3 regions of the Paenibacillus sp. LX16 genome follow, and region 2 is predicted to be linked to each of the others. Evidence: riboswitches for the same ligand, from Rfam matches in the RefSeq annotation. Region 2 holds a riboswitch; each other region holds the start of a gene.
The links. Region 2 has a riboswitch for cyclic di-AMP ahead of T3H97_RS20785 (TrkH family potassium uptake protein). Riboswitches for the same ligand answer to the same signal wherever they lie in the genome.

Region 1 (4,836 bases), 1.3 Mb from region 2:
TTAGGATATACCTGCCTCCAATAGCACAGCGCTGAGGCGCGCAAATTCCTCAATACTTAACGTTTCTCCTCGACGGGAGGGTTCAATACCAGCTTGTTGCAACAGCGGCTCCAGCGTGTCCCTGTTCTCTTTGGTGAAGAAACGGCTTTTTAAATTATTGGAGATGGTTTTACGACGCTGGGCAAAAGCAGCATGAACCACTTCAAAGAAGTGCTTCTCATCCACCACTTCCACCGGAGGGGCTTCCCGTACACGCAGCCGGATGACTGCAGACTCCACATTCGGCTGGGGAATAAATACTGTATTCGGCACAGTACAGACTAATTCAGGTTCGCTGTAATATTGCACCGCAATGCTCAGACTGCCGTAATCCTTCGTTCCAGGAGACGCAGCCATGCGCTCAGCCACTTCTTTTTGGATCATAACGACGATATTCTCCAGAGGGAGCTTGTCCTCCAGCAGCCTCATCAGAATCGGTGTAGTAACGTAGTACGGCAGATTAGCCACGACACTTACTTTGCTCACGTCTGCAAAATCGGCTGCGAACACCTCGCGCAAATCCAGCTTCAGCACGTCTCCATGACGTACCTTCACATGCTCGTAAGGGGCCAACACCTCTTCGAGAATTGGCAGCAGCCGCTGGTCAATCTCGACAGCGGTAACCGCCTTGGCCGATTGCGCCAGCTTCTCGGTCAAAGCGCCAATCCCAGGACCGATCTCAAGTGCACCCTTCGTCTCATCCAATCCGGCAGCATTTACAATCTTATTGAGAATATTTTGATCAATCAGGAAATTTTGTCCCAAACTCTTTTTGAACGAAAAACCGTGCCGTTGAATAATTTCCTTCGTACGCCGCGGTGTTGCTATATCTTGAATCCCTGTCATACGGACATCACAATCCTTCACTTTCAATTTGTGCCAGCGCCCCGGCAAATTCCTCGCGGCTGATCTGAAATACAGAGAGCCGTTTATGTAGCTGCTTTCCGTTACAATAACCAATACCCAGCACATTCCCTAAGGCCATACGGCGTGCAGCAGCATTGGGGTGGGTGATGAGTCCAGCATCAATCAGGTCCGCCCACTCAATCAGCGGGTCGGCGCCTTCCACTGTCGTATGGACCCGTGCAAGGGCGTGTCTGATCGCTTCTGGTGAGGCATTCTCCACGCCAATATCTCCTTTGCGCGTCGCTTCTGCCTCGGGTATAAAAGCCTGCTTGCAGCCGGGTACCTTGGAAGCGATAATCTTACGAATGCGCTCCCCTGCATGATCGGGATCGGTTAAAATGATGACCCCCCGCCGCTCCTGCGCCAATGCAATTTTACGCAGCGTCATTTTATTAATGGCTGAGCCGCCAGTTTCTATTGTATCCGCTTCAACAGCGCGGCGAATGGCCACCGTATCATCTCGGCCCTCTACCACGATCACTTCCTTGATCATTTGCATTTCCCTCCACTGCTACACAGCAAGCTATATTTATCTTTCCCTGCTTTTGAAAACAAAATAAGAAGAGGATATCCTCTTCTTAGCATGGCATAACTATGTTGTTAATACTATCGCATTGCCCTCAAGATACACAACCTGTTTTAGTTGATTTCAGGCTTTACCGGTCCGATAACATATACGGTTTTACCGTGCTTACGACCAAATTGGTTGGCTCGGCTCAAACTCTCATAATACACATCGATTTTGTGGCCTTTAATCGCGCCACCGGTATCCTCCGCACGGCGGAAGCCCACCCCTTCGATATACACCCACCAGCCGATTGGAATTACACTCGGATCGACCGCGATGGTGCGTCCTTCCGTGACACGTGCGCCGGATGCAGTACGTGTACCGATACCTGGCTCCTGTGAGGAATACGCCGTCATGGAGACATTTTGTAAAACTTTGCTATATTTAAAATTTACGCCTGCTTTACGGACAGCACTGCCCGAACTAACCGTTGTTGCCTTAACCGCATCATTGGGACCGACGGAAGCAGCAAGAACGACCGGTTTTTTCTTCGTTCCTACCGCAATGACCTTATCCACACGGTTCTGTGCAACTTCCTTGTTAACCAGCTGTTTGGATACCAACTTTCCATCATGATATACCTTTTGAACGTGCTGGACTACCACACCCGATTTGCCACTTTGAATGACCCGATTATCGCCTTTATAGAGACTCGGATCGGCCGTTTTGATGACCTGATAAGGCACCTGTTTTTTCTGTTCGACCTGCTGTTTCTTCACACGGACGATTTTTATGTCCATGTTAGACGAAACAGAGGCATCCAACGCAGGATAAACTTTATCCGTTGACGATAATTTATAGCCCGAGGTACGAATGGCACCTTCTACTGTATTTTCTGTTGTGTACAGCTTTTTCGTCTCATTGCCTGAAGATACTTTAACCTGATTGGCACGTTTAATGACTACGCGATCCCCATCCTGTATTGCTCCATTTAGCGGCATGGAAACTGTATCATGCGGCTGAAGTGAAATGGAATGCTCGCTCAGCAAATCTTGAAGCTTGGATTCCCGGGTTTCTACCGCAGACGCCTTGCCATCGATGACAAAAAAGACTTGTTTTTTAGATTGCGTGTACATCAGAATTGAAATCATAATCGTTAGCGCGATTAGAAAAATAGCAACCAAAGCAGCCTGGCGCACATTCTCTTGCTTCCAACGCAATACGTAAGACATGCTGGATGAGCGTGACTCATGGGTATCCTTTTTTTGGAAAATTCCCATTTCCTCCGTCCTCCTTACATAGCCCGCCGTCTGGAGTAAGACATAGTTGAGATTTGACGTGACTATAACAGATTTTCTACAAGACAAGCCCAAACTACGACTGTCCTGCACCATGTACCCGTCTTCGCGGCATGCTGTCCTCCCCTGTTTAACCACAGTATGATGACAGATTTTCTTTTATTCACAACAAAAAAAGCCAGAGAAAGAGACTAGAGAGCTCTTTCGTGGCTTCCGGCATGTGTGAATATGCGGGAAAACTCATGCACGAGATGGCTTCTCTCTTGTTACGCTTACGGGGTTAGCTGTCGGGTTCGGACGTAGAGAGTCGCCCTAGCTTGGGTCAACCGCTCATGGCGGTCGCCTTCACATTCACCCCGAAGACCCAGAAAGAAATCGAAATACGGCTCCTCCACCTGTTCAATCCCATCCGGGAAAAGAATTTAGGTCGAGCCGGCTGGCGGAAGAGACGTTCCCTTCTTGCACATACGCCGGACGTACTGTAAGCCATATCGGTTCCCCCGTTCCCTGTAAAAGGGACTCAGCGAGACTGGTTCATGAAATGACTTGTTGATGTTTACATTCAAACAACAATTCACTGAAAAGATGATATCCTGTTTCTATGCATGTTGTAAAGCAGGTTTCAAGTACATTTTTTAAAATATTCGGTTAAAATATTGTAATATTCTCGAGTTTCCTGCAACAAATTCATGATTAGCTTCGTCTATCTCTTTATTTTGATCGATTTCTTCACTTTTTCATTGAATGTCAAATCGTTCCAGGGCATTTCGGGTCGTTATTGACACTAATTCCTCCACTGTAATCCCCTTGATTTGGGCTGCAGCCTCTGCCACCAGTCTCACATGTGCAGACTCATTTCGCTTCCCACGAAACGGATGAGGCGTCAGATAGGGAGCATCAGTTTCAATGAGCAGACGGTCCAGCGGCACCTGTGCGAGCACCTCTTTTGGCTGCTTGGCATTTTTGAACGTTATTGGACCACCGAAGGAAAGGTGAAATCCCATATCCAGCACCATTTTGGCTGTCTCCCAGCTACCCGAAAAGGAGTGCATGACTCCTCCAATCTCACTCGCTTTTTCCTCGCGCAAAATCTTAACAATATCTTCATGGGCATCCCGGTTATGAATAACAATGGGCATTTTGAGTTCACGAGCCAGACCAATTTGACTTCGCAACACCCGATGCTGAACATCCTTCGGTGATGTATCCCAATAATAATCCAGACCGATCTCCCCGATGGCTACAACCTTCTTATGACTGCATAACGATGCAATCCATTCTAGATCGCCCTCCTGCATTGTAATCGCATCCTGCGGATGCCATCCAACTGCCGCATAAATAAAATCGTACGTCTCGGCCAATTTCATGGTGGATGGAATGGTCTCACGATTAAATCCGATATTGATCATCCGCGTTACTCCTGATTCGACAGCACGTGCTATAACTTCTTCACGATCTTCGTCAAATTGTGGCGCATCCAAGTGAGTATGAGTGTCGAATAAACCCAAGGCTTACATCTCCTTTTTTTACTTACATTTCTATATAGTTGTCTATTCTTTGACAAAATAATTCCTTATTTCGGCAGGAAGCCTGTCTTTTACCGCGTTCAATTTATTCTGGGGAAAATACATATGATATTTTCCTCGGTGAATACCACTTATTGAGCGCACAATTTCCGAAACTTCGGATATTTCACTCACCTCGCCCTGACGTCCAAGCAGTAAAATCTGGTTGTCCGTCGAGCCACCCTGCCGAAACACATCATAAGGAAGATCTGTTGGAAAATCAATTTCAAAATCATATTCAGGGTGCAAACCAGCCTCTTTCAAAGCTTCTCGAATACTGTCAATGGTATCTGTATCCATATTTTCAATCTCTACATATTTATACAATCTACGGTCCATAAAACGGCTGCTCAAATCACTTAAAATCTCGTCCTTTTCTCGTTTCCATTGGCTAAATACAGTCTGGATTAATGACTCGTCGAGCATCAGATACTGCTCTACTGTAAGCTCTCCTTTCAACAGATCCGGCAGCGGGTCCAGCAGAAAACCAAACTCATATCCGTTTTTAAACAATTCCTTT
Region 2 (4,836 bases):
TACGGTATACTTTAATCCGCCTTCTTTTTCAGTGGTCGCGAGCTTCAAGTCCGACGGCTTAAAGCCAAAGCGCTTGACCCATACTGCGGCCGTCTGCTCCTTGGCTTCGAGCGTCATGCCGTCCTCAGCCACACGTACAAGCCTGTTACGTGCTTGTTCATCCGTAGAAATATCAGCCTGTGTGTAATTGGTGTTGGAGGTGATCCGTTTAAAGCTTACGACCTTCCCAGTGGATAAATCTACATGAATTTGCAGTTTGCTCTTCGCTGAGGATTCAGGCAGATCGACCCGAAAGGTTTCGTAAGGGTAACTTTTTTTCCATGTACGGTCGTACTGTTGAAGCAGTTTTTCTCTAGATAAATAACCGTACAAATCTGTTTCGGCCTGATAGGTCACGACAGGCTCCTCTGGCTGTGATTCAGTATAGCCCAGCTCGGAGCGGGCGAAGTCCAATGCGTGTATGACCGCTTCTTGTTTGCTGATGACCTTTGCGTTCATTACTGATTCTGGACTCGGATTGCTAAGCGAGGGAATAAGCAATTGAAAGATAAAAAAGCAAATCAGGCCAATCCCGCCCAGCAAGCCTAATTTTTTGAAGTTGGCCGTGAGCACGACCGGTTTCCCGATAGGATTCATGAGTTTCCTCCTTAATCTGTAAATAAGAACATCCATTAAAGATATCATACTGCACAGGTTCCCGCCAACAGACCAGCGATATTCATGAAAATAGAGCGAAAGCACTTTAAAGTTCCAATAAAATAAGATAAGCTGCGATTAAACGTTGCCCATTCGCAAAATAAAGCCAATATCACGTTTTTTCGGCGAAATCGGTTTTGTGCTCTGGATATAGAAGGATTATAATCTTGAGGCAATGCCTATGAAATACATAGGTAATGATATACAATTGAGCCGAATTTCTATGGGAAAACGGGGGAACCATGTTACTGGGGTGAATTTTACAACCGATCCTGGAAGTGTAAATAGGGCATACTGTGCTGCCCGAATCCGTCAGCTAACCTCGTAGGCTATGAGCAGGAACCAAGTCAGGCACTCGGTTTTCCGGTGTCTTTTTTGTGTGTATAAAAGTGTAAAAGTTTGCTGAGTTAAGGACGCTGCGCGCCATTAGCACAGGGGGATCGAATAGTGCTTGACATGCATTCTTCCTGTATTCAGGGAATGCTAATTATAGTTACTTAAGGTTTGGAAAAATCAAAAAATTCAGGGGCAACGACGATCGGAAGATCAAATGGAACGCGTAGCGAGCTTACACCGTATTAAATCACTGTTTTTATAGTTTTAAGGATTAGGAGAGAAGTGATGAATAGATGAATCCCAATGCAAGCTGGCTCCGGCTTTCTCCACCGCAGATATTCGTTGCGGGCTTTGCCATTATCATTCTAATAGGTAGTTTATTGTTAATGCTGCCGATCTCTAATACAACAGGAAAACCACTTGCGTTTATAGACGCTTTGTTTACTGCCGCCTCTGCGACCTGTGTAACCGGGCTTGTCGTAAAGGATACCGGTCTCTTTTTTACCACTTTTGGTCAAGTTGTCATCGTTGCGCTGATCCAGATCGGCGGTCTTGGCTTTATGACCATGGCTACCTTGATTGCACTGGTGTTCAAGCGTCGGATTTCCCTGCGGGAGCGTCTCATTTTGCAGGAAGCGATGAATCAGACTTCTGTAGAGGGAATTGTCGGGTTAATCCGTAAGGTATTACTGTACTCACTGGTTATTGAAGGCGTATGCGCTACGATATTCTCGGTTCGCTGGTCCTTTGATATGCCCGTAGGCAGGGCGATTTATTTTGGAATCTGGCATGCCATCTCCATGTTTAACAATGCTGGTTTTGATTTATTCGGTGAATTTCGTAGCTTGACAGGTTATGTATATGATCCGATTGTTAATTTTACCGCAATGTTTCTGATTATTTCTGGCGGCATTGGTTTTGTAGTGATGTCAGACCTGGCAGAATATCGCAAGCGCAAGAGACTGTCCTTGCATACCAAGGTGGTACTCAGCATGACGGGCGCTATGATTGTAGTCGGCACGCTCGTGATTTTTGTATTTGAGTTTACGAATCCGAAGACTCTGGGCTCGCTTGATTGGGGTGGTAAGCTACTGGGATCTTTATTCCAGTCCGTTACTCCCCGTACCGCAGGTGCCAATACCTTGGACATTGCAGGCTTGCGGCAGGCTACGCAGTTTTTTATCATCATACTCATGTTTATCGGGGCTTCTCCTGGCTCTACTGGAGGCGGGATTAAGACCACAACATTCGCCCTGCTCATTGGAGCGGTGATTTCGATGCTGCGGGGGCGGGAAGATATTGTACTGTTCAAGTACCGACTTGCGCAGGGACGAATTTACAAGGCTTTGACCATTACACTGCTGGGGTTGCTGTTCGTGATCGGGGTAACGATGATTTTGTCGGCAACTGAAGATCATCATTTTCTGATGATCTTGTTCGAGACGGTGTCTGCGTTTGGTACGGTGGGGCTGTCGATGGGGCTTACACCTGATTTGACAGTCATAGGCAAGCTGGTGATCACCCTAACGATGTTTGCAGGTAGACTGGGCCCACTCACGCTAGCTTATGCACTGGGGCCGAAAAAGGGTAAAGAATTATATCGTCATCCGGAAGGCAAAATGATTATAGGATGAATCATTTCATAATATGCAGTATACATTTCGTGGGTTTAATCATTTCAGGATTTTGCAAAATCCTCATTTATGAAATTGATTCAGATAAGGGAGTTTTCGAGTAGATATGAAAACGCAGCAGTTTGTAGTTATTGGCTTGGGGAGGTTTGGCTCAAGCCTGGCTTTGCAATTGGTGGATATGGGGTGCGAGGTGCTAGGCATTGACCGGAATGAGGATGTTGTGGACAGTATGAGTGAGATGTTGACACATACTGTCGTGGCGGACGCTACCGATGAAGACTCGTTGCGATCACTGGGCATCCGTAATTTCGATTGTGGCATTGTTGCTATTGGTGATGACATTCAGGTAAGCATCCTCACCGCCATTTTGCTGAAGGAGCTGGGTGTGAAAAAAGTCGTAGCCAAAGCCATATCTGTGCTGCACGGGCGTGCGTTAGAGAAGCTCGGTGTAGACCGGATCATTTATCCAGAACGGGATATGGGTATCCGGGTGGCTCACCAGCTAGTCACGCCTAATTTGCTCGATTATTTGGAGTTGTCTAAGGAATACAGTATTGTGGAACTCAATGTACCTGCATGTCTGAATGGCAAAACGCTAGCAGAGCTAAATGCCCGTACCCGCTTTGGTTGTAGCGTCGTGGCGCTTCATACGGCGAATGGTATCCTGATCGCACCGACGGCTATGGATCGGCTAAAAGCCGACGATATTATGGTCATCATCGGCTCGAATGACAATATCGGTCGCTTTGAGGATGAGGTTGTTAATGTTAATGAAGAGGATTAAATCCTCTACACCATACGGTAGCCTGCAAACGACGCACGTGTCTCGCTAATCCAGCGTCGTGCTGTCGGACCGAGATCGGTCGTCTCCGAGTAAATGAGGGAGGTCGTTCGGCGTGTCTCCTTCAAATCGGGCAAGTACAATGCAGTGAGTCCATTATCCCGTAATAGTTCGCTGCGCAAATAGGATTTGGGTAGCAAGGCAGAAGCCTTACAGGTTGGAAGCAGGCGTACAATTGCCTCGAAGGAGTCGATTTCCATGCGGATATCCGGCATGATGCCGCTGCGCTGGAACAAGTCATCCGTCAGACTGCGGTACCAGGTTCCTTTGGAGAAAATAATCATCGGCAATCCTTGCAGATCTTTCATCGAGGCCGTTCCTGTCTTGACGGTTAATTCATGTCCAATGGGAACAACGAGCTCCAAATGATCATCAAATAGCGGAATGCAACGCAGTCCGGCTTCATGAATGGCAGACCCGACAATACCGGCGTCTGCTTTTTTGTCACGTACAAAGGCGACGATTTCATGGGTTTTACCGGTGAGCAGCTTCAGCTCGGTTTGAGGATGCTTGCTCATGAAAGCTTCGACGAGGGTAGGCAGCGTCGTTTGGAGTGTCGTGAGGCTCGCGCCGAGTGTAAGCATACTCTGAGCTTCATTTTTGTGCTGGGACAGCTTTTGTAAGAAGCGAAGCTGTCGTTGCCGTTGCTCTAGCGCGAATGTATAAACAAATCGGCCAGTGGACGTAATTTCGAGCCGTTTGCCCCGACGATCAAAGAGATTCACACCCAACTCTTCCTCCAGCTTGGCAATTTTGCGAGACAGGGCAGGTTGGGACAGATTCAGCAGTTTGGAGGCTTTATTCAGGCTGGACTGCTCGACAATGACAGCAAAAGCGTTCAAATCCTCAAACAAATCATGCACTTCCTCTCTATATGCAAAAAAGACATAATAATTAATACGTATATTGCAATTCCATTATAAGCCGAAAAGGAGTAACATGAAAGCGACACAAGATGTTCACACTTTTGTTTTTCCTTATAAGGGACACCTTGTTGGACATTTCCTGTCGGGAACTGTCATTTTATATGTTATATTACTATTGAAAACGCTATTATTGGGAGAAGGGAGCATGACCTAGATGAGAGGATTTTATTCCAGAAAGCTGCATTCGCTTCTTGGCGTCATTCCGTTGGCTCTATTTTTTGTTGAGCATTTGGTGACGAACTTCACAGCGGTGGAGGGCGGCAAGGAAGGATTTAATCGCAGCGTGGCCTTCCTGAATGGTTTGCCGCTGGTTATTGTGCTAGAAACGTTATTCATCTACTTGCCATTACTGTTCCACGGAATTTATGGCTTGTATATCGCTTATCAGGCTGACCCGAATGTC
Region 3 (4,836 bases), 1.4 Mb from region 2:
TTAAGGAAGCCCAACAATATAATGAAGCCTTTGAAAAAATGCGCAGCAGTCATTGAGCTTGTAATGATCTGTCGTATGATGATAAAAGCGCCTTCGCTATACAACATCGTGGTTGTATGCCGAAGGCGCTTTTATCATAGAACCTGGGTTGGGTGGTCGGGACGATATACCATACAATAAAACGGTTTTTTGCCATCGGGAGTCTGGCGTTCATAGGTATCTGTAAGCTCAAATCCAGCCGCCTTGTAGGCCCGGATAGCGCGCCCATTCCAAGTGAGCACCTCTAGATCAATTTCATTCTTCGGGTTGCGTCGTTGAGCTTCCTCTGCAATGGCACGGACAAAATCTGATCCTTTGCCATGTCCGCATCTGTCAGGGTGCATTCCAAGACCTAGCCGGGTCACACCGATCATAGGAAAATATTGAGCAAATCCCGTCAGCTTATTCTCTTCATCCAGTACGGCAACATATTGCTCTTGGCGAAGCGTGGGACTCCCAAATTCGACTTCAAGCGCCTTCATTTGTTCCCAGGGGAGCCAACCGTATATGTTATAAGGTGGATCATAGCGCCACTCACAGATTGCAGCCGCTTGATGCTCGTCCATCGGTACGATCCGATAGTTGGATATTGAGGCCGGCATGTGTTCCATCCTCCTTTTACACAGGTACTTCAATCATTAACAACAGATTGTAGACAAGTTGCAGGGGAATGGCAAGCGTGTTTATTTCATACCTAAGTCGGGTATACATTCAATAAGAAGGAATTACTGCTCATATGCTCCCCCAGCGGTGACGGTAAAACCGACGATGTTCGCTAAAATTGAAACCTTTTGAGGTCTCAGTTCGTCAGTAAAGATAATAATTGCTGATGTTGTGGACATAAAAAACCGCAATTCGATTCCGGCCAGAATCAAATTGCGGCTAGGGTTAGCTTGCTGTGCGTTAGTTATTCTACGTTATCGTCATCAGGAATTTCTGAAGCTACAGAATGGTAAGCGTCTGTGCTCATAATTCTTTTTGCACCGACATAGCGGTTAGCGTAATAATTTTCGTTCAGTGAGCTAACTACTACACCACGTGAAGTCGAGGAGTGGGCAAATTTCCCTTCACCTACGAAGATACCTACATGGGAAATGCCTCTTCCTGTGGTGTTGAAGAACACCAGGTCCCCAGGTCTCATTTCATCGCGGGATACAGAAGATCCCATTTTGAATTGTGATCCGGATTGATGCGGAAGTTTAATTCCCAGTTTGTTGAATACGTACATTGTGAAGCCGGAGCAATCGAATCCCTCGAGTGTAGTGCCTCCGCTTCTGTAGCTCGTTCCTTTGGCATCTTGAATGACCTGGTCCATCTTGGAGTCTGCATATGCACTGCCGCCACCGAATGTAAAAGATGTAAAGGCAATGGCAAGACCCATAGCTGCGATCGTTAGCTTCTTCTTCAAAAAAAATATACCCCTTCCAATGCCTGCGAGGTTAGCTTAAGGATTCGGTAGAAGGTTCCCCTATGACCACTCTGTTGCGAGATCAATTCACCCAAACTGGTTCCCCCGCTTCCTAGGTGCCAGGAATTAGGCTTAACTTAAGATGTGCACCTTGGAGAGCAGTATTCACAATAACGTTATTTTTGAGATAAAGGTTACAATAAAGATTACAAAGTTGTTACTATCAGTTCACTGCGATTATTGTAACAAAGACGGCTGGCTTTGGCAAATGTTTCATTGCAAAAAGTTACAAAAAAAATCTGCTCCTAATGTCTCAGGAACAGATCTTGTTAACAGTATTCAGTTATGTGTCGTTTGCGCGGGTATGAGTCAGGGTTTTTCGACAGACGGAAATGAAGTAAAAAACATAAAGGCAGGGTTTAGCTTCTACTGGAAATATCGGTATGCCATAGTCTGTACTGCGAACTGATATGCCACAGCCTGACCAGACTAGTAACAAAATGATACGATTGCTGGAGAATGAGCGCCAGCATGCCAGTCCAAATCATCGCCACGGTGCCAAATAGACCGAAGACCAGCAGCACACAAGCACCGAGCAAAAGGGATATACCGACAGCTGGGAGGAGCTGGCGAAAGAAGGCGAGCAGGGAGGATAGTATGGTGTGACCACCGACAGTACCCAGTTGCATATACAGGATGCACTGCCGAATGAACCATCCGTATGCCATCCATCCAATGACATAGGGCAATAAATGCAGCAGATAAGAGGGAGATTGAAGCGCTCCTGCTACAATAGGGTAGAGTCTCGGTACCACCCAAAAGGCGGGAAGCAGCAGCAGTCCCAACTCAATGGTGTAATACAACAGCGACGACATGCCATGGCGTTTCATACCCTTGAAAAAGGACAGGCTTTGCGGTTCAGTCGCATCGGTATGCAGACTTTGATATATTCCGGCTCTAATGAAGGGAGTGATCAGTATGCGTAGTACAGTCGCCCCTAGTAGTATCCACAAATACACATGTACTTCCCGGCTGTCCATCAGAGCAATCTGGCTCTCCATCCAAAACAAGGTCTGTCCCAGCTCGTTTTGACCCTGATCAGGATAACGGAGCAATAGCGGGATAACGGCAGACTGCACCAGCCGATAGAGAAACACCCCCCACAGTAGTCGATACAGAAATAAAATGATAACGATATAAAATCGTATGCGCACCAGCGCCCAGCCCTCTTTTATAACAGTCCGCATCTATAGACACCTCACCATGACAGACTTCCAAGCAGTGTCTCCAACAGCTTGGTTACACTTATACTCCAACGGGTTTGTTGTTTTTCGTCCAATTCGGCCTTTAGGCTATTGTTAATATGCTTATTCTCCAGTGCAATGGTATATAGAGGATCAAGGGTTACATAGGAAACGGGAGAAGTACTTTTGACCCGAAAAGTTGTGCTTTTGCCCGCGCCGTCCCAAGCCTTGAATATCGTTGTCCCATCCTTGAAGGTAAATTGGACAGGGATCTTGGGATAATCCGCCCCTTTTTTGCTGACCGTCACGACTGCTTCATATCCATTCTCCAGCTTGTGGTTTGTGATGTGATCCACTGAAAAGTCCGCCATTTGGCCGTCATATACATACTGTTCAAAATAGTGGCTCCATGAGCGTCCGGTGACTCTCTCCACGATACGTTGAAAATCCTGTGAGGACGGATGCTTGAATCGGTACGTCTGGACGTAGGTCCGCATAATGCGATCCATTTTTTTCATACCCACCTGACGTTCAATGCCCCGTAGTACCAGCTTGCCTCGAGAGTAGGCATTTTGCGCGTACTCAGCAGCTGAGCCGTACTTCCATGACTCGCGGTTTAGCGGCTGTGGGGAGGCTACCTGTCCCGATTGTAATGGCAAGTTGGGGGTAAGCCCATATTCTTGTTCCATAAGCCGCTCCTCTGCATAGGAGGTGAAGCCTTCATCCAGCCACGGCTCCTCAAATTCATTATTGGCTACCATTCCGTAGAAATATTGATGTCCAATCTCATGAACTAATGTCCGTTCCAGACTATAGCCAGGATTCAGATTACCCGCAGCAGCGGCTGTGATGAGTGTCGGATACTCCATACCGCCGGCTCCATTGCCTGATTTGGGTGGAACCACGATGGATAGGGTGGAATATGGATAAGGCCCGTACCATTTGCTGTAGTACGAAAGGGCGGCCTTCGCGGCGCTCATATAGCGTCCTTTGAGCTCCTTGTGCGACGGGTCAAGGTAGAGCTTAATTTTGACACCAGGGACTTCAGCGGAAGAAAAGGGTTCTTCTACGGTTACAAAGTTGGGTGAAGCGGACCAGGCAAAATCGTGTACATCATCGGCATAAAATTGATATATTTTTTGGCCGTTCTGTCGGACGGCACCACGGGTGGGAAATCCGGTCGCTGCTACGATATGAGTTTCAGGCACCCGAATCCGTACGCTGTAAATTCCAAAATCGGCATAAAACTCGGAGTTACCATGATACTGGTGGAGGTTCCAGCCCTCCTCGGCGCGTCCACGCTGTCCTGCAGTCTCGTAGACGCTGAGCTTCGGGAACCACTGTCCTGCCATTACAAAATCATCTGTCGCACCCATACGAGCGAAGATGGCGGGCAGTTTTACCTCAAACTTCATATATAATGTGATTTCTTCGCCACCTCGTACCGGCTTGGGTAGACGCACCTTCATGAGCGAACGGTCGCCTGCGTTACCGTCATCTGGCTGCACATATTGGATGCGGTGCATGAGAGATAAACCGTCCTCTGTTTTTAGTTCAGTCAGCGTCATGGAGCCAAAGCCGTCTTTGGGCATGGTGTCTCCTCGCAGCTTTCCACCGGATTCCTTCATAAAGGTAGTTTCCATGGAAGAGAAGGCATTCGGGTATAGATGAAGATACAAATCATTCACGGTTTTCTTGCCCGGATGCTTCCAGGTCAGTGTCTCAGTGCCTCGCAAAACCTGTCCTTTTTCCAGAGACACATCAATGTGGTACTCTACCACCCGTTTGCTGAGGATTTCTGTAGCGGGCTGTGGAGGGTTCTTGGGCAGGTCAGGCAGGATGTTTGCCCCTAGAGGCTTGCCCATATTTGGGGCAAGCGCAGACTCAGACAGGGAGCCGTATAGTGGTTGGCCTATGGACTGCGGGTCGGATTGCGATTGGGGCTGCCAGGCAAACCATAACGTCCCTGCGAGGAGACCGAGGGCTAGTGTAGACAATAAAACGATTTTAGTGCGTGCTGGGGTCATACAATGGATACCTCCCGTTGACAAGCATCTACAGCATGTATATGTTTGCTTTCAGGAGATTATTAGTTAAAATATTTATAGTGTAGAATGAGTGTGAAGACGGAAAATGGAGGTCTAG

Region 1: another riboswitch for cyclic di-AMP. It lies ahead of T3H97_RS00140 (resuscitation-promoting factor); the one in region 2 lies ahead of T3H97_RS20785 (TrkH family potassium uptake protein).
Region 3: another riboswitch for cyclic di-AMP. It lies ahead of T3H97_RS00535 (C40 family peptidase); the one in region 2 lies ahead of T3H97_RS20785 (TrkH family potassium uptake protein).

The regions. Positions count from the first base shown of each region.
Region 1 covers NZ_CP141152.1:28,380-33,215, reverse strand. The annotation lists gene rsmA (16S rRNA (adenine(1518)-N(6)/adenine(1519)-N(6))-dimethyltransferase RsmA) at 1-885, opposite strand; gene rnmV (ribonuclease M5) at 893-1,438, opposite strand; gene T3H97_RS00140 (resuscitation-promoting factor) at 1,585-2,733, opposite strand; cyclic di-AMP (ydaO/yuaA leader) riboswitch at 3,005-3,287, opposite strand; gene T3H97_RS00135 (TatD family hydrolase) at 3,489-4,259, opposite strand; gene T3H97_RS00130 (HD domain-containing protein) at 4,302-4,836, opposite strand, start outside.
Region 2 covers NZ_CP141152.1:4,639,007-4,643,842, reverse strand. The annotation lists gene T3H97_RS20790 (CPBP family intramembrane glutamic endopeptidase) at 1-636, opposite strand, end outside; cyclic di-AMP (ydaO/yuaA leader) riboswitch at 898-1,042, shown strand; gene T3H97_RS20785 (TrkH family potassium uptake protein) at 1,326-2,666, shown strand; gene T3H97_RS20780 (potassium channel family protein) at 2,773-3,450, shown strand; gene T3H97_RS20775 (LysR family transcriptional regulator) at 3,456-4,361, opposite strand; gene T3H97_RS20770 (succinate dehydrogenase cytochrome b558 subunit) at 4,588-4,836, shown strand, end outside.
Region 3 covers NZ_CP141152.1:134,086-138,921, forward strand. The annotation lists gene T3H97_RS00525 (4a-hydroxytetrahydrobiopterin dehydratase) at 1-56, shown strand, start outside; gene T3H97_RS00530 (GNAT family N-acetyltransferase) at 135-641, opposite strand; gene T3H97_RS00535 (C40 family peptidase) at 947-1,447, opposite strand; cyclic di-AMP (ydaO/yuaA leader) riboswitch at 1,453-1,590, opposite strand; gene T3H97_RS00540 (hypothetical protein) at 1,867-2,694, opposite strand; gene T3H97_RS00545 (M1 family metallopeptidase) at 2,706-4,718, opposite strand.